DNA from 4 places in the Azoarcus sp. CIB genome. Region 1 is predicted to be linked to each of the others. Evidence: predicted binding sites of a transcription regulator. Region 1 holds the regulator's gene; each other region holds the start of a gene.

Region 1 (7,395 bases):
GGCGGCACCGCCCTGGCGATGTACATGGCATGGGCGAACCGCCGATTCGGGGCCGATGAGGTGCCGGTGGCGGACTGGACCCTGTTCACGACCCTGGTCGACTTCCATCGTCCGGGCGACATCGAGGTGTTCATTGATGGTGCGAGCGTCCGCTTCCTGTCGGAGAACATGGCCCGCAAGGGCTTCCTCGAAGGTAAGGAAATGGCTTCCGCCTTCCGTCTGCTCCGCTCCAACAGCCTGATCTGGCACTACGTCGTGCATGGCTGGCTGTATGGCGAGGCGCCTGCACCTTTCGATGTGCTGTACTGGAACATGGACGCCACGCGCATGCCCTATGCGATGCATTCGTGGTACCTGCGCGAACTCTATCTCGAGAATCGCCTGATCGAGGTCGATGGGCTGACGATATCCGGTCAGCCCATCGATCTGTCGCGCATCGTTCAGCCGCTGTATGCGGTGGCTGCCGAAGACGATCACATCGCGCCATGGGAGCAGGCGTATCGCATCAACAACCTCGTCACGGGGCCGCGTCGTTTCGTGCTGTCGAGCTCGGGCCACATCCTCGGCATCGTCAACCCGCCGGTGAATCCGCCGAAGCGCAAGTACTGGGCTGCGGCAGCCCGCCGCACGGACAAGGCGGACGACTGGCGCAAGCACGCTGAAGAGCATGGCGGCAGCTGGTGGAACGACTGGATGGACTGGCTCAAGCCGCGTTGCGGCGAGCTCGTCGAGGCCCGCCCGGCCGCGTCCGCGGCATTTCCAGAACTTGCAAAGGCGCCCGGTCAGTACGTCCTCGAGCGCTGATCCGCCCTCGGGGCTGCGGTTGAATCCATAGTCGGCTGCGGGTGGCTCCGCCCGATTGACCCCTGTCAAGGTCACCCGGGGCCTGCACACCGAGAATCCCTCGACACACCCCGCCAACGGGTGCCGGTCAGCCTTGGTGGCGGGCCAGGCGGGCGGGGTCCAGCAGGGAGATGTGTTTGCCGTGTACCGTGATGAGTCCCGCTTCGGACAGGTCGTGAAAGATACGCGACAGCGTTTCGGGCGTCAGATTGAGCCGCGAGGCGATGACCTGCTTGCTGGTCGGCAGGGCGATGTCGCAGGCGACCCCGCTTTCGCTGTCGACCTGTTGCAGCAGATAGCCGATCACGCGCTGCATGCTCGAGCGCAGGGAATAGGTTTCGACATCCTGGATCATGCCGTGCAGGCGGATTGCCATGCCGGCGAGGAGTTTGCGGGCAAATCCAGGATCCTGGTCGATGAGCTCGGACACCACCGCCTGGCCGATGTGCAGCAGATGCGTCGACGTGAGGGCTTCGGCGAAAACCGGGTAGGGACGGTTGAGGAACAACACGGCCTCGCCGAAGGTGTGCATCGGGCTGATGATCTCGACCACCTTTTCATTGCCCTGCGCCGACGAGACCGCGAGCTTCATCTGACCCGAGACGACGTAGTAGAAGCCATGCACGGGATCGCCGCGCTGGAACAGGATTTCGCTCTTCTCGAGGTGGCGTTCGCGGGTGAAGCGGGCAACACGGTCGATCTCCTCTGCGGTCAGTTCGCTGAAGAAAGAAACCTGGCGCAGTGCGGTGGGAATATCGACTGGACGGTTGGGCATCTCGGACTCCGTGGAGAAACCCGTGCATTTTAACCCGCAACCCGACACGGGCCGCGATCCGGCGTCCCGCAGACTGTCTCCGCTGGGGGCAACAGGAGACAAGATGCAAGCGCACGCGAAGCCGGTTTCGACCTCATTCGTGCTGTTTGTCGCACCGCACCGGACAATGTTCCTGTCCGGCGCCGTGATGCTTCTTGTGAGCTTTGCGATGTGGGCAGCGGAGCTCGGCGCTCGCGTGGGACTGCTGCCGGCGATCGGCTGGGTTCTCCCGCCGGGGTGGATGCACGCCCTGCTCGTGACGAGCGGCGTGTTTCCGTTTTTCATGTTCGGCTTCCTCCTCACCGCCATGCCGCGCTGGCAGGGCTATGACGAGATTGCGGCAGGTCGCTGGCTCTGGTCCTGGCGTCTGCTGGCGGCAGGGTGGGCGCTGGCCATAGTCGGCATGGTCGTGCCCGGTGTCGCCGTCCCGGGCTTGGTGCTGGTATTTCTCGGATGGGGCGGGGTGCAGCGCATCCTGTGGCAGGTCGCGCATCACGGCGATCTCGAGGCGCTGCATGCCCGCCTCGTGTGCTATGCGATGATCGCCGGGATGGTCGCCGTCCTCGCCTGGCTCGGCTTTGCGCTGAGCGGCAACCCGATCTGGGCGCGCATCGCGATCGAGATCGCCGTGTTCTGCTCGCTGCTGCCGGTGTTCTTCGGCGTGTGTCACCGTATGGTGCCGTTCTTTTCGAGCAGCGTGATCCCGGCCTACGTGATGGTGCGCCCCCTGTGGGTACTGGTGCTGGTCGTCGGCGGAAGCGTCCTGCATGCTGCGCTCGACGTGGCGGGATTGCTGTCGCTGCGCTGGATCGTCGACGCTCCCGCCGCCTTTGCGGCCCTGTGGCTGTCGCGGCAGTGGAGGCCGGTGCCCGCCATGAAAGTGCCGCTGCTGGGGATGTTGCACATCGGATTTCTCTGGCTCGGAATCGCGCTGACGCTCTTCGCCATCCAGGGGGCTGCGTCCCTGCTGGGCTATAGCGTGCTGGGCATGGCGCCGCTGCATGCGCTGGGCGTCGGATTCTTCGGGTCCGTCCTGATGGCGATGGTGTCGCGGGTGACTCTCGGGCACTCGGGGCGCAAGCTCGCTGCGGATCGCCTGACCTGGGTGCTGTTCCTCGGCCTCGAAGCGGTCGTCGTCGTGCGCATTGTCGCGGAACTCGTCCCTGCGGGCTGGACGGCGTTCGTCATGCTGCTGGCCGTACTCGGCTGGCTGGGCGTGTTCGGCGCGTGGGCGTCGCGCTACCTGCCGATCTACTGGCGTCCGCGCAGCGATGGACGCCCGGGCTGAGTGCGATGTATCTGTCGGTCAAGCACCTGCACATCCTGTGCGCGGCCCTGAGCATCAGCGGATTCGTGCTGCAGGGCGTCTGGATGATGCGGCGCAGTCCGCTGCTGGATCACCGCGTCACGCGCACCCTGCCGCACCTCATCGACACCGTGTTTCTCGGCAGCGCGATCACGCTTGCGACCATGAGCGGCCAGTACCCCTTCGTTGCGCCGTGGGTCACCGCAAAGGTCGTCGCGCTTGTCGTCTATATTCTTCTCGGCGCGACCGCGCTGCGCTGGGGGCGCACCATGCGCGTCCGAGTGCTGGCGCTGCTCGCGGCCCTGCTAACCTTTTCATGGATCGTGTCGGTGGCTCTGAGCAAGAACCCGGCAGGATTCATCGCGTTTGCCGGAGTGTTCCGATGACCGATTCGCTGATCCCTTCGTCCCCGGGTTTCGAGACGCCTCTAGAGATGCTCGAAGCCTGCCACGAGCGCCTGCAGGCGCAACTTGCAACCCTCGCGCGGCTCGCCGCCTGGCTGCCCGAGCATGGCCCGGACAAGCAGGCGCAGCAGGCGGCAGTCAACGTGATGCGCTACTTCGACATCGCTGCCGTGAAGCACCATCAGGACGAAGAGGACGATCTCTTTCCCGTCCTGCGGGCGCGTGCCGATGACGCCCGGCGTACCGAACTCGGCACGCTCATCGACTGGATCCTGGCCGATCACCAGAAGCTCTTTGCCGGCTGGGCGCGGATGCGGGCACGGCTCGAGCGCATCGCCGGCGGCGAAAACGCCGATCTGTCGCCTGCAGATGTCGAGGCGTTTGCCGACGCCTACCGTCGGCACATCCAGCGCGAGGAGGGCGATCTGCTGCCGATCGCTCGCGGTCTGCTTTCCGAGGAGGATATTGCCGCCCTGTCGGGAACGATGACCGCGCGGCGGCGTCAATAGCCCACGACGTGGGCGATCGGCCGTACGAAGGGGGAAATCCCCCCTCAGGGGCGTGGCGACGGGTGCTGGATCAGCCGCTTCAGGCCGATGATGTCCAGGATGCGGATGTGCTTCTGCTGCACCGCGATCAGGCCGTCGTCCTGGAACTTCGAAAAGGCGCGAGACACCGTTTCAAGCTTCAGGCCCAGATAGGAACCGATCTCCTCGCGGGTCATGCGGAGGTGGAACTCCGCCGGAGAGAAGCCGCGCGCCGTGAATCGCTGGGACATGTTGAGCAGGAAGGCCGCCAGGCGCTCTTCTGCGCGCATGGAGCCGAGGAGGGTCATCACGCCATGGTCACGCACGATTTCGCGGCTCATCACCTTGTGGAACTGCAGTTGCAGCCCCTCGACCACCCGCGACAGCTCTTCGAGCTTGCTGTACGCGATCACGCAGACTTCGCTGTCCTCCAACGCGATCGCGTTGCACGAATGGGTTTCGGTGCTGATGCCGTCGAGGCCCAGCATTTCGCCGGTCATCTGGAAGCCGGTGACCTGTTCGCGACCGTCCTCGAGCAGCACGTCGGTCTTGAACGAGCCGGCGCGGATCGCGTAGATCGCTTCGAAGGGATCGCCCGCGCGATACAGATTCTGCTGCCGCTTGATCTTGCGACGCGCGCCGACGAGTTCGTCGAGGCGGTCGATTTCCGATTCCGACATCCCGAACGGCAGGCACAACTCGACCAGGTTGCACTGGGAGCATGCGACCTTCAGACTCGCCACTGTAATCGGCACCGTCGCCTTCATTTGCACGATAATATTGTTCCTTCTACGTCGACCGAGAAGTGGCAGGCGCCCGGCGGAATGGACCGTTGATCCACGTCAACCACGAAACTGCGGCTTTTTGAGATCGTACGGAATGCACTCAAGCGATACAACCATGACCAGTCAGAAAGATCTTGTTTTCGACCAGCAGTTGATTCGTCGGTTCGACATCAACGGGCCTCGCTACACGTCCTACCCCACGGCCGATCGCTTCGTCGAAGCGTTCGATGCCCGTGCATTGCGGGACTGGCTGGCGCAACGCGGCGTCGGGGGCGTGAGTAAGCCGCTCTCATTATACTTCCACATCCCGTTCTGTAACACGATCTGCTACTACTGCGCCTGCAACAAGATCATCACCAAGGATCATGCGCGCTCCGCCAAGTACCTGAAATATCTCGACAAGGAAATCGAGATGCAGGCTGCCGCACTGGGTGGGAGCCATCAGGTGACGCAGCTGCACCTCGGCGGCGGCACGCCGACCTTCCTGTCGCACGACGAGCTGCGCGAGCTCATGGATTCGGTGCGTAAGCGCTTCACGCTCGTGCCGAACGGCGAGTACTCGATCGAGGTCGATCCGCGCAAGGTTGATTTCGACACCGTGAAGCTGCTTGCCGACCTCGGCTTCAACCGCATGAGCGTCGGTGTACAGGACTTCAACGAAGAGGTGCAGGAGGCGGTCAACCGCATCCAGAGCTACGACGAGACCAAGCTCGTGATCGACGCAGCTCGTGCCACCGGCTTCAAGTCGATCAGCATGGACCTGATCTACGGCCTGCCGCGCCAGAACATCATCAGCTTCAATCGGACGCTCGAACAGGTGCTGGAGCTGTCGCCCGATCGCATCTCCCTGTACAGCTACGCGCACCTGCCGGGCCTGTTCAAGCCGCAGCGTCGCATCGCGATCAACGACATGCCGACGTCGGACACCAAGCTGCAGATCCTGCAGTTGGCGATCCGCCGCCTGACCGAGGCGGGCTACGTCTATATCGGCATGGACCACTTCGCGAAGCCGGACGACGAGCTGACGATCGCCCAGCGCCAAGGGCGTCTGCACCGGAATTTCCAAGGCTATTCAACGCAGGCCGAGTGCGACCTGATGGCGTTCGGGGTCTCGGCGATCGGCAAGATCGGCCCGGTGTACGCACAGAACGTGAAGACGCTCGACGAGTACTACGACGCCCTCGATCGCGACGAGCTGCCCGTGCTGCGCGGCATCGAGCTTACTGCCGACGATCTGCTGCGCCGGTCGATCATCCAGGCCCTGATGTGCCACTTCGAACTGTCGATCGACTCGATAGAGATCGCGCACCTGATCAAGTTCGACGAATACTTCGCCGACGAACTCGAGGATCTCAAGGCGATGGAAGAGGCCGGCCTGCTGAAGGTCAGCGACAAGTGGATCAGCGTGCTGCCCGCGGGGCGGCTGCTGGTGCGCGGCATCGCGATGGTGTTCGACCGCTACCTGCGCTCCGACCGCGAGCGCGCGCGCTATTCGAAGGTCATCTGAGCCGCTCCGGCCGCCAGCGGCCGCGGGCTGTACGGGCCGGGAGAAGGTGATACAGTGCGGGCGTCCTCGGGCGCCCGCTTTGTTTTTTTGCGTCGCGCCCCCGGGCTTCTCCCGTCTTGCCGACTATCGCCATGCCTGAAACCGGTTACATCGCAGCCTTCCTGATCGGCCTTCTGGGAGGCACGCACTGCGTCAGCATGTGCGGCGGCATCGTCGGCGCGCTCACCGTGAACATGCCGGGCCGGACCGGGCGCCAGTGGCCGGTGCATCTCGCCTACAACCTCGGGCGGATCGCGACCTACACGATGCTGGGCGGGGCGCTCGGTGCCCTCGGCACGGTCGGCATGCTGTTCTCGGACATCCTGCCGGTGCAGATGGGCCTGTATGTGCTGGCGAACCTGATGCTCGTCGCCCTGGGCCTGTACCTGACCGGCTTCACCCAGCTGCTCGCGCCGGTGGAGCGGGTGGGCCTGGTGCTGTGGAAGCGCGTGCAGCCCTTTACCGCACGCTTCATTCCCGCCCGTTCGGTCGGGCAAGCCCTGCCGCTGGGGCTGTTGTGGGGCTTCCTGCCCTGCGGCCTCGTCTACAGCGTGCTGACGACGGCGCTGGTGACCGGTTCGGCCGGGCGCGGGGCGGGGCTGATGCTGGCTTTCGGGCTCGGCACGCTGCCGAACCTGATGCTCGCGGGCATGGTGTTCAAGCGCTTTCGCGATATCACGCGCAATCGCCGCGTGCGATTCGTTGCCGGGATGCTGGTGCTGGGGTTCGGCGTGTTTGGGTTGTTTCATGCGCCCAGCCTCGGCGGCGCCCTCTGGCGCGGTGTCGTGTGCGAGGTCTGAGCGCCGTCAGGGCGCCTGCTCGGCGGACCGGGCGCGAGCTCTACCCCGCGGCACGGGCGGCGGCTCGGGGGTGTTCGCGAGCGCGTGGAGAATCGGGCAGGGGGCGGGTGCCTCGGTATGCTCGCAACAGGTTACGAGTCCCTGCAGGGCGCTGCGCATCTCGGTCAGTTGGCGGATGCGGGACTCGACGTCCGCGATCTTGGACTGGGCGAACGCACGTGCCCGCTCGCGGTCTGTTTCTTCGTCGAGCGCAAGCAGGTCGGCGATCTCGTCGAGGCTGAAGCCGAGCGACTGGGCGCGGCGGATGAAACGCAGGCGGGCGAGTTCGTCGTTGCCGTAAACGCGAAACGCGCCCTTGTGTGCGCCGTTC
Region 2 (7,395 bases), 560 kb from region 1:
TAGCGGGCCATCAGGTCGACTTCGTCGTCGGTGAGTTCGCCCGAGGTGCCCCAGTTCGGCATGCCCGCCGGCGAGCCGTACTTGATGAAGACCTTGAGGTATTCGGTGCCGCGCGGCAGCGTAATGTCCGGGGTGAGCGGCTTCCCGGTCGCGCCCTTGCGCAACACGCCGTGACAGCCCGCACAGCGCTGGAAGTAGATGTTCCGGGCCTTGTCGAACTCGGCCTTGCTCATTTTCGGTGCTTCGGGGTTGGTGTCCTTGTAAAGGTCGACGTCGGCGATCGGCGAGCCACCTGCGTGGTACTTGGCCTCGGTGTCACCGACGTGCTTGTCGGTGTCCTGGGCGAAGGCCTGCGAGATGGCCAGCGGCAGGCTGGCGACCAAGAATGCACCGGTGATCCAGTTACTCTTCATGCTCATGACCGATCTCCTTTCAAGACAAGAAAGTACTTGTGCACGAGGTTTGCCAAGTACGTTATCGACGGGTGCTCATGCCGTCAGCGCAAGTTCTTCCGTTTGTCGTTCCTTGCCGAGCAGCGCGTGGAGCGAAACGATCGAGCCGATCATGATCAGCGCCGGCGACTTGAGTCGGGCGCGCTTGACTGATGTTGCGAGCCGGTCGAGCCGGTCCGTGAGGACGACTTGCCGGTCCGTGGTGCCGGCATGCACGACGGCCGCGGGAGTGTCGCCGGGCAGGCTGTGGGCGATGAGTTCGCGGCAGATGATTTCGAGCGCGCCGAGACCCATGTAGATCACGACCGTCTGGTTTGGGCGCGCCAGGGCAGGCCAGTCGAGGTTTACGGTGCCATCCTTGAGATGGCCGGTGGTGAAGATCACCGACCGAGCGTGATCGCGATGCGTGAGCGGCATCCCGGTGCAGGCGGAGATGCCGCAGGCCGCCGTGATGCCGGGCACGACTTCGCACGAGACGCCGTGCTCGAGCAGTTCCTCCATCTCCTCGCCGCCGCGGCCGAACATGAAGGGGTCGCCGCCCTTGAGTCGCACTACGTCGAGGCCGGCGCGCGCGAGTTCGACCAGTAGTCCGTTGATCTGATCCTGAGGCAGGGAGTGATTGCCGGCCTCCTTGCCGACATAGATCATGCGGGCGTTGGGGCCGACCAGTGCGAGGACGCCGTCGCCGACGAGGTGGTCGTACACGACCACCTTGGCGCTGCCGATCAGGCGTGCCGCCTTGAGTGTGAGCAAGTCCGGGTCGCCGGGGCCGGCTCCCACCAGATACACTTTGCCGGTCGGGCGCGATGCGTCCCCCGCGCTGCACTGCCTGAGGTCGGCGACGCGATTGTGCATGCTCATGGATGGCTCTCCAGGACGCCGCGCGGACGTACCAGCGCGGCTGGTTCTTGTGTGGCAATCAGCTGATTCGCGCCGACACTGTATCCCTACTCGTCGCCGGGGAAATTAACCGATATCAAGGAGCGCAGAATGCTGTGCGCTTGATACTTGTCGCGCCGTCGTGGATTCGGGCATCGTGAATGCGTCGCGGTGGCTGACGGGGCGGGTGATTCAATACTCGGGGGGTGACGGTGTGTCGTATGGGACGTATCGGGCGGTTTTCATGGCATTTATCGCAATGGTCGCGGGATTGCCGGCTGCCGCGCAGGAGGCGTCCCCGCAGTTGCAGCCCCAGCGTATCCGCGAGTTGGTGCATCTGGTGCGCCAGGATTGCGGTTCCTGCCACGGCCTGACCCTGCAGGGCGGATTGGGGCCCGCGCTGACGGCCCCGGCCCTGCGCGACAAGCCACGCGAGAGCCTCGTCGCGACAATCCTCGGCGGTCGCCCCGGCACGCCGATGCCGCCGTTCCGCGGCATCGTCGCGGAAGACGAGGCCGCGTGGATCGTGGATCGGCTTGCTGAAGGATTTCCGGCGGATCCCGGCGCCTCGCGCTGAGCGGGGTTTTCGTCGTCCGTGCGGCTCGATATGAGATGAGGATCAAATGCTGCACCTGATTGTGAAATACATGTGGTGGATCGTCCCGGTCCTGCTCCTTTCGGCGTGTGCGACGCCGCAGCCGACGTTGCGTGGCACCGGGGATCTCGGGGTGGTGATCGAGCGCGCGACGGGGCAGGTGCAGGTGATCGAGACGTCCGGCCGCAAGTCGCTTGCGCAGGTGTCGGGCCTCGGCGACCTGTCGCACGCGTCGGTGGTCTTCTCGCGTGACGGCCGCTACGCGTATGTTTTCGGGCGCGATGGCGGGCTCACCAAGGTCGACCTGCTGACCGCCACGATTGCTGGACGCATCCTGCAGGCGGGCAATTCGATCGGCGGGGCGGTCTCGCAGGACGGTCGCCTGGTGGTGGCTCAGAACTATGAGCCGGGCGGCATCAAGGCCTTCGACGCGGATACGCTGGAGCTCGTTGCCGACGTGCCGGCCGACTATGGCACCGAGGGCAAGCGCTCGAAGGTCGTCGGGCTCGCGGATCTGCCGGGAAACCGGTTCATCTACTCGCTGTTCGATGCGAACGAGATCCGCGTCACCGACCTGTCGGATCCGAAGAACCCGAAGACCGAACGCTATCCCGCCGGCAAGCAGCCGTACGACGCGCTCGTTACGCCCGACGGCCGCTACTACATCGCCGGCCTCTTCGGCGAGGACGGCCTCTCCATGCTCGACCTGTGGCAGTCGGCGCAGGGCGTGCGCACCATCCTGCCCGGCTACGGTCGCGGCGAACAGGCGTTGCCTGTATACAAGATGCCGCACCTGCGCGGCTGGGCGGTCGCTGCCGGGCGCGCCTACCTGCCGGCGATCGGCCGCCACGAGGTGCTCGTCGTCGAGCTCGGGAGCTGGAAGGAGGTGGCGCGCATCGCGGTCAAGAGCCAGCCCGTGTTCGTGATGGCGCGGCCCGACGGGCGCGAGGTGTGGGTGAATTTCGCCTTCCCGGATAACGGCTGGATGCAGGTCATCGACACCTTCACGAACCGTCTCGTCGACACTTTCCAGCCTGGCCGGGCGATCCTGCACATGGAGTTCACGCCCAAGGGCGAGGCGGTGTGGATCTCGGCGCGGGACGACAACAAGGTCGCGATCTACGACACGCGCACACGACAAAGGCTCGCCGAGCTGCCGGCCTCAAGCCCGAGTGGCATCTTCTTCACCAGCCGCGCGTTCCGCACGGGATTCTGAGATGAGCTGTCACGGCGCGCGCATCGTGGATATTGCCGAGGCGGGAGTTTCCGGCGCGGCGGTCGGCTCGGGGTCTTTCCGTCTTCTCAACGAATACCAGCGCGCATTTCCGCTGGTGTCGCGACCGTTCGCCGCGATCGCGGCGGAATGCGGTCTCGGCGAAAACGAGGCGCTGGATGCGCTGCGGGCCTGGCAGGCTTCGGGCGTCGTCAGCCGTGTTGGCGCCGTGTTTGCGCCGCGGCGCATCGGCGCGAGCGCCCTTGCAGCCCTCGCCGCGCCCGCGGAACGGCTAGAGGAGATTGCCGCACGCGTGAGCGCCGTCGCCGAGGTCAACCACAACTACCAGCGCGAGCACGCCTATAACCTCTGGTTCGTCGTTACCGCAGCGTCACCGGGACGACTCCGTGAGATCGTCGCCAGCATCGAGCACGACACCGGCTGCCCGGTGATCGTGCTGCCGCTGGAAGAGGAGTTCCACATCGATCTGGGCTTCGATCTGGCCGGGGGCGGCACTGCGCGCGCCGCATGCAAGGAGGCGGCCGCGCCGGCACAGCCGGCCCCCGAGGCGGCCTGTGCGCTGCCGGGGCTGGAGCGCGCCCTGATGCGTGCGCTGCAGGAAGGGCTGCCGTTGGAGTCGCGTCCGTTCGATGCCTTGGGGCGGAAGGCCGGGATCAGCGAGGCCATGGTTATAGAACTGATCGAACGCTGGCTCGCCGACGGCATCGTCAAGCGCTTCGGCATCGTCGTGCGGCATCACGAGCTGGGCTTTCGCGCCAACGCGATGTGCGTGTGGGACGTGCCGGATGAGGAGGTCAGCCGGCTCGGTCGCCTGATGGCTGCGGAGCCGGCCGTCACCCTGTGCTACCGCCGTCGCCGCGCGCTGCCGGGGTGGCGCTACAACCTGTTCTGCATGATCCACGGACGCTCGCGCGAAGCCGTGTGCGCGACCCGTGACGACATCGCCGCTCGCCTCGGCCTGGATCGATGGGCGCACGAGGTGCTCTTCAGTTGCCGCCGCTTCAAGCAGCAGGGCGCCTGTTACCTGACGGACGTCGGAACATGAGCGGTCGCCGCACGTCAGTCGACAGTCCCGTTGCCCTCGATGACATCGATCGTGTGCTGATCAACGCCTTGCAGGGCGACTTTCCGCTCTCCCGCCAGCCCTTCGCGGACGTCGGCGTGCGCTTGGGACTCGCGGAGGAAGACGTCCTCGCGCGCCTGCAGCGTCTGCTCGACGCGCGCGTGCTGACCCGCTTCGGTCCGATGTTCCAGATCGAGCGCATCGGTGGCGCGTTCTGCCTCGCCGCGATGAGTGTTTCCGACGATGCCTTCGAACATGTCACCGCGCAGGTCAACGCGTTCGTCGAAGTCGCACACAATTACCGGCGCGAGCACGCACTCAACATGTGGTTCGTGCTCGCCACCGAGCGACCCGACGGAATCACCGACTGCGCCCGGCGCATCGAAGCCGCAACCGGACTACCCGTGTTCCTCTTTCCGAAGGAACGCGAGTACTTCGTCGAAATGAAGCTGGAGGCATGACGGACGTGGCTGCCGACGACCTCGAACGCCGCATCATCGTCGCGACCCAGGGCGGCCTGCCGCTGGTTCCCGATCCCTGGGGCGCGGTCGCCGGTGAGCTGGGTATCCCTCCGAAGGAATTGCTCGCACGCATCCGCTCCATGCTCGAGCGAGGCGTGATCCGGCGCATCGGGGCGGTACCGAACCACTACGCGATCGGCTATACGGCCAATGGCATGAGTGTGTGGGACATCGATGACGAGGCGATCGATGCGGTCGGCGAATGGCTCGGCGCGCTCCCCGCCGTCACGCACTGCTATCGGCGTCCGCGTCGCCTTCCGGACTGGCCGTACAACCTGTTCGCGATGGTGCATGGTCGCAGCCACGACGCCGTGCGCGGACAGCTCGAGGACATCGCCGCCCGCCTCGAGTCGCTCTTCCCCGCGGCGTGTCGCGCCCGCGACGTGCTCTTCTCCTCGGCGATCCTGAAGAAGACCGGCCTGCGCATCCGCGACGCGGGCTGAATCCCTTTCCTTCCGCATGACGGCGATGCCGTCATTGTCCCTCCGGCTATCGGTCGGAGCGGATTCGCACGTATGTCGAATGTCTATATCCCCGCGCCGCATGGGGAAATTTAAGACACATCAAAGATCCCCAAAGTCATCAGGTCAATACTCCGCGCCAGTTGTTTGACATTCCGTGTCGCTTAAGGAGAGAAAGGTGCAAAACCATAATTGGATCGGAAAGACCCTGGCTCTGGCGCTGCTGCCGATGGCAGTCGGCGCGGCGTGGGCGCAATCAGCTCCTGAAATGACTGCCGACGAAAAAACGAAGGCAAAGCAGATCTACTTCGAGCGCTGTGCCGGTTGTCACGGCGTTTTGCGCAAGGGTGCCACCGGCAAGAACCTTGAACCGCACTGGGCGAAGACCGCGGCCGATGGCACCAAGCTCGAAGGCGGCACGCTGAAGCTCGGCACCGCCCGGCTCGAGAAGATCATCTCCTACGGCACCGAAGGCGGGATGGTCAACTATGACGACATCCTGACCAAGGAAGAAATCAACATGATGGCGCGGTACATCCAGCAGACGCCGGACGTGCCGCCCGAGTTCTCGCTCAAGGACATGAAGGACAGCTGGAAGTTGATCGTTCCGGTTGCCGAGCGTCCGAAGAAGCAGATGAACAACATCAACCTGAAGAACGTGTTTGCGGTGACGCTGCGCGATGCCGGCAAGCTCGCGCTGATCGACGGCGACACGCACAAGATCTGGAAGGTGCTCGACACCGGCTATGCGGTGCATATCTCCCGCCTGTCGGCATCGGGCCGCTACGTCTACACCGTTGGCCGCGACGGTCTGACGACGATCATCGACATGTGGTACGAAGAGCCGAAGACGGTCGCGACGGTGCGCCTTGGTTCGGACGCACGCTCGGTCGATACGTCGAAATTCAAGGGCTTCGAAGACAAGTACCTGATCGGCGGCACCTACTGGCCGCCCCAGTTCTCGATCATGGACGGCGAGACGCTTGAGCCGATCAAGATCGTCTCGACCCGCGGCCAGACGGTCGACGGGGAATACCACCCGGAACCGCGCGTCGCGTCGATCGTCGCGTCGCACATCAAGCCCGAGTGGGTGGTGAACGTGAAGGAGACCGGGCAGATCATGCTGGTCGACTACACGGACATCAAGAACCTGAAGTCCACGACGATCGAGTCCGCGAAATTCCTGCATGACGGCGGGTGGGACATTTCCAAGCGCTACTTCATGGTTGCCGCCAACGCGTCGAACAAGGTCGCCGCGGTCGACACCAAGACCGGCAAGCTCGCGAGCCTGATCGACACGGCGAAGATCCCGCATCCGGGGCGGGGCGCGAACTTCATGCACCCGCAATTCGGCCCGGTGTGGACCACCGGCCATCTTGGCGCCGACGTCATCTCGGTGATCTCGACGGCCTCCGACAATCCAAAGCACGCGAAATTCAAAGACAAGAACTGGAAGGTCGTGCAGGAATTGAAGATGCCGGGCGCGGGCAATCTGTTCGTGAAGACCCATCCGAAGTCGACCCACCTGTGGGCCGATGCACCGATGAACCCCGAGCGCGAGATCGCCGAATCCGTCTATGTGTATGACCTGAAGGACCTGAGCAAGGCGCCGAGCCGTCTCGACGTTGCGAAGGATTCGGGCCTGCCCGAAAGCAAGGCGATCCGCCGTGCGACACACCCGGAGTTCAACGAAGCGGGCAACGAGGTGTGGATCTCCCTGTGGGGTGGCAAGACGGACCAGTCGGCGATCGTCATCTATGACGACAAGACCCTCAAGCTGAAGAAGGTCATCACCGACCCGGCCATCGTCACGCCGACGGGCAAGTTCAACGTCTTCAACACGATGCACGACGTTTATTGATCGGTTCTCCGGTCGCCTGCTGAGTCCCCCGCGCCCCGTGCGCGGGGGCCGGGAAGGGAGAAAAGAGTGTCATGACAGACAAAGACGACAAGCAGCCGGAAGGGCGGAGAGGATTCTGGGCGTCGTTGTGTCGTCCGAGCGCGAAGTATTCGTTCGGGGGCCTCCTGGTCGCGGGATTTGCGATCGGCGTGCTCTTCTGGGGCGGCTTCAACACCGTCCTGGAAGCGACCAATACGGAGGCGTTCTGCATTTCGTGTCATGAAATGCACGACAACGTGTATCAGGAATACAAGAAGACGATCCACTACACGAACCGCACCGGGGTGCGT
Region 3 (7,395 bases), 130 kb from region 1:
GTTGTTATGCGTCGTCGACACGATCAGGTTGCACATCGTGACGAGGTCGTCGTCACCGACCTGATAATGGTGGATCAGCGTTCCGCGCGGCGCCTCGATGATGCCGACCCCCTCGTTCCCGCGCTCGCCGTCCGCCAGCAGCGCGCCCTCCAGCAGGTCGCCGTCCCCCAGCAGATCGCGAATCACCTCCGCTGCATGCAGCATCTCGATCATCCGCGCCCAGTGATAGGCCAGCGTCGCCCTGACTGGTTCGCCCCTGCCGTGATCGATGAACTCGCGGCGCTCCGCCTCGGCCAGCGGAGTCGGAATGAAATCGCAGTTCTGCACCCGCGCGAGCGGCCCCACCTGGTACCACCCCTCGTCCGGCCCCAGCTGCTGCAGGTAAGGGAACTTCATGTAGCTCCAGGGCTTGACCTGCTCCCGGATGAGACTGCGGTAAGACTGGTCCGGCACCTTATCGACCAGGATCTTTCCGTCTGCATCGCGGAAGCGCAGCGCCCCGTGATACAGATCCATCGCCCCGTCGGCCCGCACCAGGCTCATCACGTTGGCGCGGAAGCGCCCGAACTCGTCGTACAGGGCGGGATCGGCCCGATGCAGCCGCTTCACCAGTTCGACCGCCGCGCGGCTCCACTCCACCATGTGGTCGATCTCCGCGCGCAGCGCGTCCCGGTCCTCCACCGCGAGATGCCGGTTCATCCCGCCGGGAACCGAGCCCGTACCGTGGATGCGCTTGCCGGCCGTCGCGCGGATCACCTCCTGCCCGAACTTGCGCAGCAGCACCCCCTGCCGCGCCACCTCCGGGTAAGCCGCGGCGACACCGACGATGTTGCGCTTGCCGACTTCGGACTCGAAGCCAAACAGCAGGTCCGGCGACGACAGGTGAAAGAAGTGCAGCGCATGCGATTGCAGGATCTGCCCGTAATGCATCAGGCGCCGCAGCTTCTCGGCCGAACGCGTGACCGGAATGCCCAACACGCGGTCCATCGCCTTCGACGCCGCAAGGTGATGGCTGACGGGACAGATGCCGCACAGGCGCTGCACCATCACCGGCACCTCCCAGTACGGGCGCCCCTGGATGAACACCTCGAAGCCGCGGAATTCCACGATATGGAGACGCGCCTCGCGAACATGGTCGTCGTCGTCGAGCAGCAGCGTCACCTTGCCGTGCCCTTCGACACGCGACACCGGGTCGATCACGACCCGGTGCAAATGCTCCCTGTCGGCAGCGGTTTCAAGCGACGAATCCATGCGAGACCTCAATCGAAACGCAACAAGGGATGCGCCAGGCGCGGCGTCCGACCGCCGATCAGGTCGGTCAGGAACTTCCAGATCGCTTCGCCCGACGGCGGACATCCCGGTATGAAGTAATCGACCCGCACCACCTCGTGAATCGGGTGAACCCGGTCGAGCAGCAGCGGCAGTTCGGGATCGTCCGGAACGCCCCCCTCCTCGATGCCGTCGCGCCCCACGTACACCTGCTGCAGGCAGTCGCCGAGATCGAGATGATTGCGCTGCGCCGGCAGACCGCCATTGATCGCGCACGCGCCGATCGCGACCAGCGTCTTGCAGTTGCGGCGGAACTCGCGCAGCACATGCACATTCTCGGCATTGCACACGCCCCCCTCGATCAGGCCGATGTCGCAGGGTCCGCAATGCTTGATGTCGGTCAGCGGCGAGCGGTCGAACTCCACGATCTTCGCCAACTCGAGCAGGCGCTCGTCCATGTCGAGGAAGGACATGTGGCAGCCGAAACATCCCGCCAGCGAGGTCGTCGCAACACGCACGCGGGGCATACCGATGCTGTCGCTCATTCGCCCTTCTCCATCGCAACGATGCTGATCGAGGCTTCGTCGTACTTGCGCTCGCCGATCGGCACCGCGAAGCCCACCCGCTTGTGCAAGATCACGCCGACCGGGCAGATGTTCGCAGCCCGGTCGCTCACGGCGAAGTCTGTATCGGCAAGCCGCCCCGACTCCGCATTCACGACCAGATGCTTACCAATGCCGCGACCGGTCAGCGCGAACACGCCCTTGTGATCCACATCCCGCGACGCCCGCACGCACAACTCACAGAAGATGCAGCGATTGAAATCCAGCAGCACGTCCGGATGCGACGCGTCCACCGGGCGGTCCGGGTAGAAATGCGCGAAGCGCGCGCTGCTCATGTCCAGCTCGTAGGCCAGTGCCTGCAACTGGCAGTTGCCGCTCTTCTCGCACGAAGGACAGAAATGGTTGCCCTCCACGAACAGCATCTGCAACAACGCGCGCCGTTCGCCGTTGATCTCCGGCGTGTTGCTTTCCACCTCCATTCCGTCCCGCGCCGGCAACGCGCAGGACGAAACGTGGCGCCCGCCGACCTTCACGATGCACAGCTTGCACGAGCCGTGCGGCGGAAAATCCGGGTGCCAGCACAGGTGAGGAATATAGTGCCCGGCCGCGCGTGCGGCCTGGAGTATCGTCTGGCCTTCCTCGAACGGCACCGGCCGCCCGTCGAACAGGAACTTCCCGCCCATCGCTAAACCTCCTCCCGCCAATCCAGGTGCGCAGCCGGATCGTCACGACCGGTCATGCGGCGCGCCGTTTCGAGCGCCGCATCGAGGTCGAACGCCGGCTTGAAGTCGAGCGACACGAGCCGCCGCTCGTAGGCCGGCCGGAACTTGATCAGCGTGTCGATCACCGGATTCGGTGCGCTCGACCCAAGCCCGCAATGGCTCGCATTCTTCAGCAGCCGGTCCAGCCATTCAATGTCGGCCAGATCCATCTTCGCCCCCTTCCCGCTCGCGAGCTTGTCCATGTAGCCCTTGAGCAAGGCCGTCCCGACGCGGCACGGCGTGCAGAATCCGCAACTCTCGTGCGCGAAGAAATGCACGAAATTGCGTGCCATCTCGAACGGGTCGCGGCGGCCATCGAAGACCATGAAGGCTCCAGCCGTCGGTACGTCCTCGAACGCGATACGCCGATGGAACTCGTGCCCCGCGATCGTCACGCCCGACGCGCCGCCCACCTGCACGACCTGCGGATCGTGCGCGCCGCAGTCCTCGAGCACGTGCTCGATCGTCACGCCGAAGGGATACTCATACACCCCGGGATACGCACAGTCTCCCGAGATCGAAAGAAGTTTCGTGCCCGTCGACTGCGGCGTGCCCGTTGCCGCGAACGCCGAACCGCCCTGCAGTGCGATCAGCGTGGTTTTCGCCAGCGTCTCGACGTTGTTCACCACCGTCGGACGTCCGAGATAGCCGTGCGTGACCGGGAACGGCGGCCTGATCCGCGGCGTGCCGCGCTTGCCTTCGAGCGATTCGAGCAAGGCCGTTTCCTCGCCGCACACGTAGGCCCCGGCGCCCAGATGGATGTCGATATCGAAGTCGAATCCCCCTTCGCCGAGGATCCGCGCTCCCAGAAGCCCCGCCGCGCGACGCAGCGCCAGTACCGCCCGCAGATGCTTCAGCAGATAGCGATACTCGCCCCGCAGGTACAGCAAGCCCTGCCGCGCGCCCGTCGCCCACGCCGCGAGGGTCATCCCCTCGAAGATGCGCTCCGCCTGGCTCGCGAGCAGCACGCGATCCTTGAACGTGCCCGGTTCGCCTTCGTCCGCGTTGCACACCACCACCTTGTCGGCACCCGGTGCATCGCGACAGGCCATCCATTTCACCGCTGTCGTGAAGCCCGCCCCGCCACGCCCGCGCAACCCGGAAATGCGCATTTCCTCGAGCCAGCCCTGCCGCCCGCGCGCCATTGCCGCCTGCAGCGCAGCACCGGGAACGAAGTCCTCCCCGAGCAACGCCCCCCGCCGGCGGATGTTGTCCTCGACGCAAAAATACTCTGCGGGCCACTCGGCCAAAGGCGTGCCGGCGCGCACCAGCGATGCGATGCGCTCGACTCGCGCCTCGTCGAGTCGCGTCACGGCAAGCCCATTGACCAGGATCGCCGGCCCCTGATCGCCCATACCCGTACATGACGTGGTGTCGACGCTCGCCGCCCCGCCTGCCGACACATCTCCCGGCGCCACCTCCAGCTGGCGGCAGAGGCTCTCCATCAGCCCGCGGCTGCCCAGCATCCGGTCGATGATGTTGTCGGAAAAAAGGATGCGGTAACGCCCGACAGGCTCCGCGTACAGGAAACTGTAGAACCCGGCCACACCTTCCACGCGTGAACGCGGCAAGTCGAGCAGGTCCGCAATCCGCGTCAGCGACGCCGCCGGCAAATGGCCGATTCCGTCCTGCGTTTCAATAAGAATCTGCAGCAGTTGCGAAGGTTCTCGCCGGTGGCGCTCGACCGCCTGTGCTGCTATCCGCTCGGCATCTTGCATGGGCAAACTCCGGAGCATGCTCTATGCAAGAAGTTTAGCAGCAAGTGATGCTGCAGTGCGTCGCAGGGAAGGACACAAATATTTCTGCCCCCGCCTGCGGGACGGCCATCGCCCGACGCATCCGGACACTGCGCCGAAACCCTTTGCGGGCGCGACTTTCAGCGCCGAGAGCCATCCAAATGAGCTACTAGATATAGTAATCACCCCGCACTTGACATACCGCAATAACTCTTAACGCCTTGTTTTTACGTGCTTTTATTTTTTTGCAAAATCGAACATGGCGAGCTATTCTTCACGCCGAAACACACACCATCGAACGGACTCACACACGGACTCAAAAAGACCATGAGCACGACGATCAATTCGCAGGCCAAAGGCAAGGCCGACGCCTCGACGCTCGCCCCGCAGGAAATCTCGGGCGAAGTTCTCATCGAAAAATATGCCAAGGACGACGAGCAGAGCGTCACCGAAGTCCGCGCGCGAGTAGCGCGGGCCCTCGCTGCCGTCGAGGCCGAAGAAAAGCGCGCCCACTGGGAAGCGAAGTTCCTCGAAGCCCAGGAAAAAGGCTTCGTCCCCGCAGGCCGCATCAACAGCGCCGCCGGCACCAAGCTGCAGGCAACCCTGATCAACTGCTTTGTCCAGCCGGTCGGCGATTCCGTCTCGGAAGCCGTCGACGGCCGCCCCGGCATCTACACCGCGCTTGCCCAAGCCGCCGAGACGATGCGCCGCGGCGGCGGCGTCGGCTACGACTTCTCCAGCATCCGTCCGAAGGGCGCCCTCGTGAAGGGCACCCTGTCCAACGCGTCCGGCCCCGTATCCTACATGCGCGTCTTCGACCGCTCGTGCGAAACGGTCGAGTCCGCCGGCGCGCGCCGCGGAGCCCAGATGGGCGTGCTGCGCTGCGATCACCCCGACATCGAGGAGTTCATCCACGCCAAGGACCACGGTGACCTGACGAACTTCAACATCTCCGTCGGCGTCACCGATGCCTTCATGGAGGCCGTTGACACCGACACCGATGTCGAGCTCGCGCACAAGGCAGAACCGATCGACGACCTCAAGGCCGCCGGCGCCTACCAGCGCGATGACGGCCTGTGGGTGTACCGCAAGCTGCGCGCGCGCGAGTTGTGGGACCAGATCATGCGATCGACCTACGACCATGCAGAGCCGGGCATCCTGTTCCTCGACCGCATGAACCAGGACAACAACCTGTACTACTGCGAAACCATCGAGGCAACCAACCCCTGCGCCGAGCAACCCCTCCCTCCCTACGGCTGCTGCGACCTCGGCTCGATCAACCTCACGCCCTTCGTGAAGAACGCCTTCACCGACAAAGCGGACTTCGACTACGCGGCTTTCGGCAAGGTCGTCGACGTCGCCATCCGCATGCTCGACAACGTGCTCGACGTCACGCACTGGCCGCTCGAGCAGCAGGAGAACGAGGCACAGTCCAAGCGCCGCGTCGGCCTCGGCTTCACCGGCCTCGGCGACGCCCTGATCATGCTCGGCAAGCGTTACGACAGCCCCGAGGCCCGCACCGTCGCCGCGAAGATCTCCGAATACATGCGTGATCGCGCCTACCTCGCTTCGGTCGAGCTGGCCAAAGAACGTGGCGCCTTCCCGCTGTTCAACGCCGATCTCTACCTGTCCGGCGGCAACTTCGCTTCGCGCCTGCCGTCCGAGGTCAAGGACAAGATCCGCAAGCACGGCCTGCGCAACTCGCACCTGCTGTCGATCGCCCCGACCGGCACGATCTCGCTCGCCTTCGCGGACAACGCGTCGAACGGCATCGAACCGCCCTTCTCCTACACCTACACCCGGCGCAAGCGCATGGCCGACGGCACCTACAAGGAATACGCCGTCGAAGACTACGCATGGCGCCTGTACAAGCACCTCGGCGGCAACGTCGCGAGCCTTCCGTCCTACTTCGTCACCGCGCTCGAAATCTCCGCGCAGGCCCACAAGGACATGGTCGCCGCGGTCGCACCGTTCGTCGACACCTCGATCTCCAAGACCGTAAACGTCCCCGAGGACTACCCCTACACCGAGTTCGAGGACCTCTACCTCTCCGCCTGGAAGGCCGGCCTCAAGGGACTTGCGACCTATCGTCCCAACTCCGTCTTGGGCTCCGTGCTCTCCGTGACCCCATCGTCCGAGCAGAAGCAGCCGCAAGACGTCGAGCTTTCCGGCCCGAACAAGCGTCTGTCGATCAACAGCCTGCCCGCCCCCGTCCTCTCCAGCCTGCGCTGGCCCGGCCGCCCCGAGCTGCCGGACGGCAACATGGCCTGGACCTACATGCTCGGCACTCCGACCGGCGACTTTGCCCTCTTCGTCGGCCAGGTCGGCAATAACGGCGGCTCCTTCCCGTTCGAAGTGTGGGTCAACGGCGCAGACCAGCCGCGCGGCCTCGGCGCCGTCGCCAAGACCTTGTCGATGGACATGCGCGCAAACGACCGCGGCTGGCTGAAGCTCAAGCTCGAAACCCTGGCCCGCACGATCGGCGAAAAATCCTTCGAGATGCCCTTCCCGCCGCACGGCGAGAAAACCATGTTCCCCGGCGTGGTCTCCGCTTTCGCCCAGGTGGTGCGCTACCGCTGCGAGAAGCTCGGTGCCCTCGAGGTGAATGACACCCCGACCCCGGTGCTCGACACCCTCTTCAGCCTGCAGGAACCCAAGACCGGCACCGACGGCACGCTGTCCTGGACCGTCGATATCGCCAACCCCGCCACTGCAGAAGACTTCGTCCTCGGTCTGAAGGAAATCACCCTGCCCGACGGCGTCACGCGCCCGTACTCGGTATGGCTGTCCGGCAACTATCCGCGCGCACTCGACGGCCTTACCCGCATCCTGTCGCTCGACATGCGCGTCATGGATCCGGCCTGGATCGGCATGAAGCTGCGCAAGCTGCTCAACTACCCCGAGCCGCTGGGCGACTTCATGGCCTTCGTCCCGGGCACCCGCCGCCAGCAGAACTACCCGAGCACCGTGGCCTACATGGCACAACTCATCATCCACCGCTATGCGATGCTCGGCGTGCTCGATGAGCAAGGCTATCCGGTACGCGAGATGGGCATTCTCGAAGCC
Region 4 (7,395 bases), 2.2 Mb from region 1:
GCGCGGTGATGTCTTCGACGAGGACTTCCATCGCTTCGAGGACTTCTGCGCGCGGTGCGTGCGAGATCACGGCGTGCAGAAGGCGGTTCGCGTGTTCGAAGAGCTGACGGTGCTGGTGGTCCACCCGCTCGTTGCCGCTGCGGTAGCTTTCGCGCCACACCAGCTCGACCGGCGAACTTGCCAGGCGGGTACCGTCGCTCGCGAATGCGGAATAGGGGTCGGAGACGACGCGATTGCGTCCGGTATCCTTGGCCCGGTACATCGCGCGGTCGGCGCGTGCGAGCCAGTGCTCGAAGCCTTCGCTGCTGTGGTATTCGGCGACGCCGACACTGATGGTGACCGGTCGTGCGCTCGACAGTTGCGCCTCGGCCACGCGCGCACACAGCTTCTGTGCCAGTTGTTCGGCTTCGCGCAGGGCGGTGTCGGGCGCGAGCACGACGAATTCCTCGCCGCCCCAGCGCGTGACGGTGTCGGCACGGCGGATGTCGCCGCGGATGCAGCGGACGAGCTCGACGAGCACGTAGTCGCCGACGGCATGGCCGAGTTGGTCGTTGATTTCCTTGAAGTGGTCGACGTCGAGCACCAGCAGGGAGACGGAGTGGCCGTGACGTTCGGCGCGGGACATTTCCAGCAGGGCGGCGTCTTCGAGATGGCGGCGGTTCCACGCACCGGTCAGCCGGTCGGTGTAGGCGAGGCGCTCCATCTGTTCGAGGGCGTGCAGGAGCTCTGCGTGGCGCGCCTCGGCGTACTCGGCCGGGTTGGCGATGGCGCCGGTGCGTGCGCCGGTTTCGGTGGCGATCATCCCCGATGCGATGATCTCGCCGTCGCCCGCGCGTAGCGGGAAGCGCGTGATGAGGAAGCGGCGCGAGCGCAGTCCCACGATGGCTTCTTCTTCGCTGTGCGTGACCTCCACGGATGCGCCGTTGCCGATGCGCAGGACCCGGGGTACGCCGGCGGTGCGCAGCACGTCGTCTTCGTGCCTGCCCGGTAGCGATTCGGCCGGAAGATTCAGCATCTGCGCGAAGGCCTCGTTCGCGTAGAGGTAGGTGCCGTCATTGCCGCGAATCGCGATCAGGGCCGGCGACTGGGCAACGAGCGAATGCAGGAGCGATGCGCGGGCGTCGCGAGCCGGGGTTTCCGTTGAGACCAGGGTTTCGCTCATTCGACCAGATTCCGAGTGCGTGAACAATAACCGCACTCCCGTCATTGGCTTGCGATCAGCGGCATTTTAGCGGGATCGGGGCGTGTCTGGCGTGATTCCGGTCACGTGCGTTCGGGCTGTGGCGACAGGCGACGGCGGGGGCAAAGCGCGGTATAGTCCGCTCCGTTCGACATCACCTGAATTGCCTGTTTGTATGCGTATTTCATGCGATTGCACGCATGTCTTCGAAATGAATTCGAGGCCGGCGCAGATGACGCAGCGGAACGGCGATCTGCGTCGGAGGAGTGGTCGTGCCCGGCCCTGAGGCGATGCGCCGCATGGACCGCTGGCTCGGTGTGCCGCTGTGTGCCGCGCTGTCGGGACTGCGCAGGGCGGTGCGTGCGTGGTGGCGAACGCGGGCTCAGGAACAGGCGGTGCGCCGCGTGCTCTTCGTGCAATTGGCCGAATCCGGCAGCATGGTGCTCGCAGATCCGGCGATGCGTGCGCTGGCGGCGCGCAGCGGTGCGCAGGCGTATTGCCTGACCTTTGCGCATAATCGCGACAGCCTCGCGATTGCCGGTACGGTGCCGCCCGAGCGGGTGTTCGTGATCCGCACGGGATCGCTGCGCATGCTGGCGGCGGATGCCTGGCGTTTCCTGCGCGACGTGCGCCGGGCGCGCATCGATGCGCTTGTCGATCTCGAACTGTTCTCGCGCCTGACCGCGGCCTTGTGCCTGCTGACGGGGGTGCGCCGGCGCGCGGGTTTCCACCGCTTCGAAGGGGTCGGTCTGTATCGCGGCGACTTGTATACGCATCCGCTGGCCTTCAATCCGCAGCTGCACATGGCACAGAACTACCTGATGCTGGTCGAGGCCTTGTTCGCCGAGGATGTGCCGCCCGCGCCACGCCTGCCGGCGGCAATGCTGGTGCCGCGCGTGCGTCGGCGCGAGTTGGGCGCGGACGAGCTGGCGGCGGTGCGGAACAGGCTGGCCCGCTTTGGGGGCGGTCCGGTCGGCGACGAACGCATCGTGTTCGTGAATGCCAACGCGAGCGCGATGCTGCCTCAGCGGCGCTGGCCGCAAGCACACTTCGTGGCGCTGGTACGCGCGACGCTCGCACGCCATGCGGAGGTGCGTGTGCTGCTGATCGGTGCCGAGGACGACCGGGCGACGACGGCGGCGATCGCGGCCGAGGTCGGGGATGTGCGCTGCGTCGATATCGCGGGGCACTTCGCCCTCGGCGAATTGCCGGCGCTGTTTACGCTCGGCGCCGCGCTGGTCAGCAACGACTCGGGGCCCGCGCACTTCGCCGCGGTTACGGCCCTGCCTGTGATCGCCCTGTTCGGTCCCGAGACGCCGGTGTTGTTCCGGCCGCTGGGGGATGCGACCGTGATTAGTGCCGGGCTGGCTTGTTCGCCGTGCGTGAATGCGGGCAATCAGCGGCGCACGCGCTGCACGGATAACCAGTGCATGCAGCGGATTTCGGTCGCAGAGGTGTTCGGTGCGCTGTGCCGCGTGCTCGATGCGCGGCCGGCGCGGCTGGTACAAAGCGACGGTCTGGCCGGGGTCGGGGCGTGATTCCGCGCCGGCGCATTCCGCTGGAGTGGGGCGATCTCGCGGACGCGTTGCGTGCGCCGTGGGGGTCGGCCGACGCCACGGCGGCGCAGGTGGCGGCTTTCGAGCGCGCCTTCGCCGACGCGGTCGGCGTGCCGCATGCGATCGCGACCGCGAGCGGCCGCGATGCGCTCGGCCTGATCCTGGACGGGCTGGGGCTCGGCGCGGGCGACGAGTTGGTGATCCCGGCCTATACGCTGGGCGAACTGGTTCCGCTGATTCGCGCGCGCGGCATCGTGCCGGTGCCGGCCGACGTGGATCCGGCGAGCTTCAACATGACGGCCGCCAGCGTCGCCACCCGCATCGGGCCGCGCACGCGTGCGATCTTCGTCGTGCATCTGCTCGGCGCGCCGTGCGACATCCGCGGCATCTGCGCCCTTGCGAATGCGCACGGCATTGCGGTGGTCGAGGACTGCGCGCATGCCTTCGGGGCGTCGATCGACGGCCGTCCGGCCGGCAGTTTCGGCCGCGCCGCGCTGTTCAGCCTGGAGGCGACGAAGGCCGTGGCGGCGTTCGGCGGTGGCGTCCTGACGACGGCGGACGAGGCGCTGGCGGCCGCGACGCGGGCGCGCCTGGCCGGGCGCGCACGACGCGAGTGGCCGCCGGTGCGCAAGATGCTGCTGAAGTTCGCGGAAGAGCTTGCGGTGCGCAGCCCCGCCTACGCGATCGCCGCGCGCGTGATGTTTTCGGCGCGTCGTGGCGGCGGTTTCGACCGCCTCTATCGCCAGGCACATGACCGGGTGCGCGGGACGGCGGCTGCGTTCAGCGGCTTCCAGGCGCGGCTGGGCCTGCGCAAGCTGCAGCGGGCACAGGCGCGGCAGAAGCGCCTCGATGCGCAGTGGGAGGTGCTCGCGCGCAGCCTGCCGCCGCGTTTTGTCACCCAGCGGCGCGGTGATTTCGGCCGGCCGGCGTTCTACAACTTCGTCGCGCGCTTTCAGGGCGACATCGGCGCCCTGCGTGCCGCGGCGCAGCGGCACGGCCTGGACCTGGGCATAGGCGGGGAGGTGATGGACGATACCGCGGCGATGCTCGGCTACACCGATTGTCCCGGTGCCGCGACGGCGGCGGCTCAGGCGGTGTTGATCCCCCTGTACGACGGGCTTTCGGAGGGGCGTCTGCGGCGCACGGCCGCCATTCTCCGGCGACTTGCGGAGGAACTCCCATGACCGGTTCGGGACATCCCGTCGTCGTGCTGCGCGTCGACCGCGAGGCGGGGCGCCATACGGGTCATCCGCGCCACCTGCATCCGGCGCTCGACCTGATGTACGTGCAGGGCGGGCTGGAGGAGGCCCTGAAGGTCGCGGTGCCGCTGCTCGATGGCTGGCTGGGGGATTTTTCCGTCGACGCGTTCGTCGCGCGGGTGCTGGCCTTGAAACCGCGTGTCGCGGTGATCCGTGCCGTGACCTGGTGCCTGGAGGAGTCGGTACGCGTCGCCGCGGCGTTGCGCGCGGCTGGAGTCGTCACGATCGCGGTCGGGCAGCAGGTGCAGCACGTCGCGCGGACGCGGTTTCATGGCTGGAGCGAGGCCTACGACCTGGCCGTGCCGGGCGAGCCCGAGGAGGAGGCGCCGCGCTTGGCGCTGCGTGTGCTGGCGGGCGAGGATCTTGCGGCCCTGCGCGAGGAATGCCGCTTGCGCGTGGGTGCAGGCGAAATCGTGCTCGTGGGCGCGCCCGATGCGCTGCCGCGCCCGCGCTTCGGGCGCGATGCACTGAAGGCGTATGCGTTCCCGTTCCCGGTGCGCGGGCGGCCGGCGGCGCGGTGGGGCTACGTGCTCACCGCATGGGGCTGTCCGCGGCCGTGCCGCCATTGCACGGCCATCGTGCGCAAGAGCGTTGGACGGGACTTGCGGGTGCGCTCGGTCGGCGACGTGGTCGACGAGGTACTCGCGCTGAAGGCTGCCGGGGCGCAGGCGATCGCCTTCGAGGATGATTCGCTGCTGGTGCATCGCGGTCGCTTCCTGCAACTGGCCGACGAACTGGTGCGTCGCGGCGTCGAGCTGCCGTGGATGGCGAATGCGCGCCCCGACGAGCTCGACGAGGAGCGGGTGGCCGCGGCCGCGGCGGCCGGCGCGGTATTGCTGAAGGTGGGCGTCGACAGCGGTTCGGCGCGGCTGATCGAGCGTCTGGGCAAGACTGCGGATGGTGCGGGCTGGGTTGCCGCGACGGAATCGGCTTTCGAACGGCTGGATCGGGCCGGCATCGGCTCGGTGGCCTTGTTCATGGTCGGCATGCCGGACGAGACCGAGGACGATGCCGAGGATACGCTGGCGCTGGCGCGGCGCATCAGCCCCGATTACCTGCAGATGCAGATCTATCGCCCGTATCCGGACGTGCCCTTGTGGAGCGAGCTGCCGCCGCAGCGGCGCACGCACGGCGCCGAATACCACTACCTGACGCCGGCGAGCAGCTGCAGCCGCATTCCGCCGGCCGCGTTGACGGCCCTGCAGCGCCGCTTCTACCGGACCTTTTACCTGCGTCCGGGATTCGTCGCGCGCCACCTCGCGCGCCACTGGCGGCATTACCTGTCGGTGGCCGGGCTGGCGCGCGCGCCCGGCGCGCTGGTGTACCTGCTGCGCGGCGCCTGAATATCTGTAAATGAGCCCGGCGCGCGGCCGGGCCCGCAGTGGGCTTGGTTAGTGGCCCGAGCAGCCGCAGCCGCCACCACCGCCACCGCAACCGCCTCCGCTCTGGCGGGCCGGTGCAGGTGCCGCAGCGGGTTCGGAGTCGCGTGCCTGGAGCTGGATGCGGAAGTCGATGACGATATTGCCCGGTTCGCGGGCCACATACTCGATCGTGACCTGCGAGCCGTAGCGCTGCTGGATCTGGCCGAGCAGCGGCAGGGGGTCGTGGTCGTTCACGAAGCGCATCGTCTCGCCGTCCTCGAGCGATTCGAGGGCGCCGAAGATCGCGGCATGGCGGAAGCGTTTGGCGACGCCGCGGGCGTCGAAGGGAAAGACGGTGTTGTCGAGGATGGGCAGCTCGCTCATGAATCGGGTCTCCGGGTTGGGGCGGCGATAGCGCAACGAATGGGGTGCAAAAAGGGTACATAAAGGGGTGCCGCAGGGTTCCGATCGTAGGGGGCGCCGGGGGGCTGCGCCTTGAGCCAGAACAAGAATCGACCCGTGGCCTCGGGGGGCGGGGAGGCGCCACCGGTTGCGCGCGCTATGACAATGGCCAGGTTTTGTTCCGTGTGTTATCTTTAAATAAAACAAGAACATATTTGAGCAAAAGGGATGAAGCGACCTGGGCGAAGTCCTTTCGGGTGCCGGAGGCCCGAGGCGACGGGGATAATCGCAGTGCGCCGCTGCGGCATGCGGGGAGGTCTTGCGGGCGGGAGCCGCAATCATCGAGGGGCCGATGCGCGCTAGCCGCCCGTCGGCGCCCCCGCTGCCGGATGCGCGCAAACGCATGCGTCTGGGTTTGCGCGGACGCTATACCCTTTATGGCGCCGCGCTGACCACGCTGGTCGTGGTCGTGATGGCGGCGCTGTCGTATTTCAATGCGCGTGCCCTGGTGCACGGAATTGCCACGGGGCACCTCGCGCAGATCGCCAATTCCGTGTCGGATCGCATCGAGCGCACGCTGGAGCTCGCGCATCGCGAGCTGGCGGCGCTTGCTGCGCAGCCGTTGCTGTCGAACGCACTGCTCGACTCGCAGGGACGCGACGCTTACCTGAGGCCCTTCCTCGCCCGGCACTCGCTGCCGGTGTCCATCGACTACAACCTGGTCGTGACCGACTACCGCGGCGAGCCCGTCGCCGCGCGCAAGGCCCCGCGGAGCTTCCGTGGCGAGGCATGGCTGGCGGACAAGGTGTTGCGCGGCGAAACCCATGCCGCCATCGAGCGGCTCGACGCCGATGCCGTGTTGCGTGTCGCGGTCCCCATCCTGGTCAATGCCACGGGCACCTTTGAGGGGGCGCTGGTGTTCGAGGCGAATCTCAGCCAGTGGTTGCGCAGTGCCGGTTCGCCCTTCGATCTGCACGACGACGGCCTGACGGAGGTGGCCCTGACTGCGGGAGGCGGCATGCTCATGCAGCGCAGTTTTCCGGGAAATTCCGCGCGGCGGGTGTCGAGCTCGCATGCGGTGAACGCGGGTTTGCCCCTGTCGGACCCCTTGCTGGTGAGGGTGAGCATGGATGCCGAGGTGTTCGAGCGACCGATCGAGGCGCTGCTCGCCGAGCACGTGGCATGGGGCCTTGTCGCGATCCTGCTGGTCGGGGCGGCGAGCCGCGCGCTCGCACGCGCGCAGACGCGCCGCATCGAGGAGCTCGCCAGCGAGGCGCGTGAGGTCGCGCTGACAGGGCTGCCGCGGCAGGGATTCAGTGCGGGGCACTTCGGCAACGACGAGGTGGGGGATCTCGCGGCGAGCCTGGTGCGCCTGCTCGAGGAACTGAAGGCGCACGAGAGCGAGCTGGAAACCCTGGTCGAGGAGCGTACCGCCGACCTGAACCGCGCGCAGGCGATCGCGCATGTGGGGAGCTGGGTCTACCTGCCGCAGGTGCCGAAGCTCGAACTGTCGGCCGAGACGCGCCGGCTTTTCGGCTTGCCGGCCGATTCCCGGCTGTCGTGGCAGGTCCTGCTGGAGGCGGTGCACCCCGAGGATCGCAAGATGGTGCGGAAGGCATGGAGGCGGGTGATCGCCG

The links. Region 1 encodes FNR, which switches genes on or off when oxygen is low (the NO sensors DNR and NnrR bind a similar motif). Its sites were predicted from a motif close to TTGANCTAGNTCAA; they were not measured.
Region 2: the regulator FNR is predicted to act here: its motif matches at 5,298-5,311, upstream of AzCIB_RS17995 (nitrite reductase).
Region 3: the regulator FNR is predicted to act here: its motif matches at 4,523-4,536, upstream of AzCIB_RS14790 (NAD(P)H-dependent oxidoreductase subunit E).
Region 4: the regulator FNR is predicted to act here: its motif matches at 5,852-5,865, upstream of AzCIB_RS01550 (DUF2249 domain-containing protein).

What each region holds. Positions count from the first base shown of each region.
Region 1 is NZ_CP011072.1:3,464,839-3,472,233, reverse strand. Features, by position in the region: gene AzCIB_RS15425 (PHA/PHB synthase family protein) at 1-804, shown strand, start outside; gene AzCIB_RS15420 (Crp/Fnr family transcriptional regulator) at 932-1,618, opposite strand; gene AzCIB_RS15415 (NnrS family protein) at 1,722-2,945, shown strand; gene AzCIB_RS15410 (SirB2 family protein) at 2,951-3,349, shown strand; gene AzCIB_RS15405 (hemerythrin domain-containing protein) at 3,346-3,876, shown strand; gene fnr (fumarate/nitrate reduction transcriptional regulator Fnr) at 3,921-4,661, opposite strand; gene hemN (oxygen-independent coproporphyrinogen III oxidase) at 4,795-6,186, shown strand; gene AzCIB_RS15390 (sulfite exporter TauE/SafE family protein) at 6,318-7,025, shown strand; gene AzCIB_RS15385 (MerR family transcriptional regulator) at 7,032-7,395, opposite strand, start outside.
Region 2 is NZ_CP011072.1:4,020,279-4,027,673, reverse strand. Features, by position in the region: gene AzCIB_RS18030 (nitrite reductase) at 1-419, opposite strand, end outside; gene cobA (uroporphyrinogen-III C-methyltransferase) at 489-1,307, opposite strand; gene AzCIB_RS18020 (c-type cytochrome) at 1,591-1,908, shown strand; gene AzCIB_RS18015 (cytochrome D1 domain-containing protein) at 1,955-3,142, shown strand; gene ahbB (siroheme decarboxylase subunit beta) at 3,144-4,205, shown strand; gene AzCIB_RS18005 (Lrp/AsnC family transcriptional regulator) at 4,202-4,684, shown strand; gene ahbB (siroheme decarboxylase subunit beta) at 4,681-5,187, shown strand; gene AzCIB_RS17995 (nitrite reductase) at 5,435-7,066, shown strand; gene AzCIB_RS17990 (NapC/NirT family cytochrome c) at 7,138-7,395, shown strand, end outside.
Region 3 is NZ_CP011072.1:3,339,222-3,346,616, forward strand. Features, by position in the region: gene AzCIB_RS14775 (Ni/Fe hydrogenase subunit alpha) at 1-1,251, opposite strand, end outside; gene AzCIB_RS14780 (NADH-quinone oxidoreductase subunit B family protein) at 1,260-1,814, opposite strand; gene AzCIB_RS14785 (2Fe-2S iron-sulfur cluster-binding protein) at 1,811-2,515, opposite strand; gene AzCIB_RS14790 (NAD(P)H-dependent oxidoreductase subunit E) at 2,518-4,311, opposite strand; gene AzCIB_RS14795 (adenosylcobalamin-dependent ribonucleoside-diphosphate reductase) at 4,657-7,395, shown strand, end outside.
Region 4 is NZ_CP011072.1:380,237-387,631, forward strand. Features, by position in the region: gene AzCIB_RS01530 (diguanylate cyclase) at 1-1,162, opposite strand, end outside; gene AzCIB_RS01535 (glycosyltransferase family 9 protein) at 1,453-2,718, shown strand; gene AzCIB_RS01540 (aminotransferase class I/II-fold pyridoxal phosphate-dependent enzyme) at 2,715-3,920, shown strand; gene AzCIB_RS01545 (B12-binding domain-containing radical SAM protein) at 3,917-5,338, shown strand; gene AzCIB_RS01550 (DUF2249 domain-containing protein) at 5,387-5,740, opposite strand; gene AzCIB_RS01555 (bifunctional diguanylate cyclase/phosphodiesterase) at 6,111-7,395, shown strand, end outside.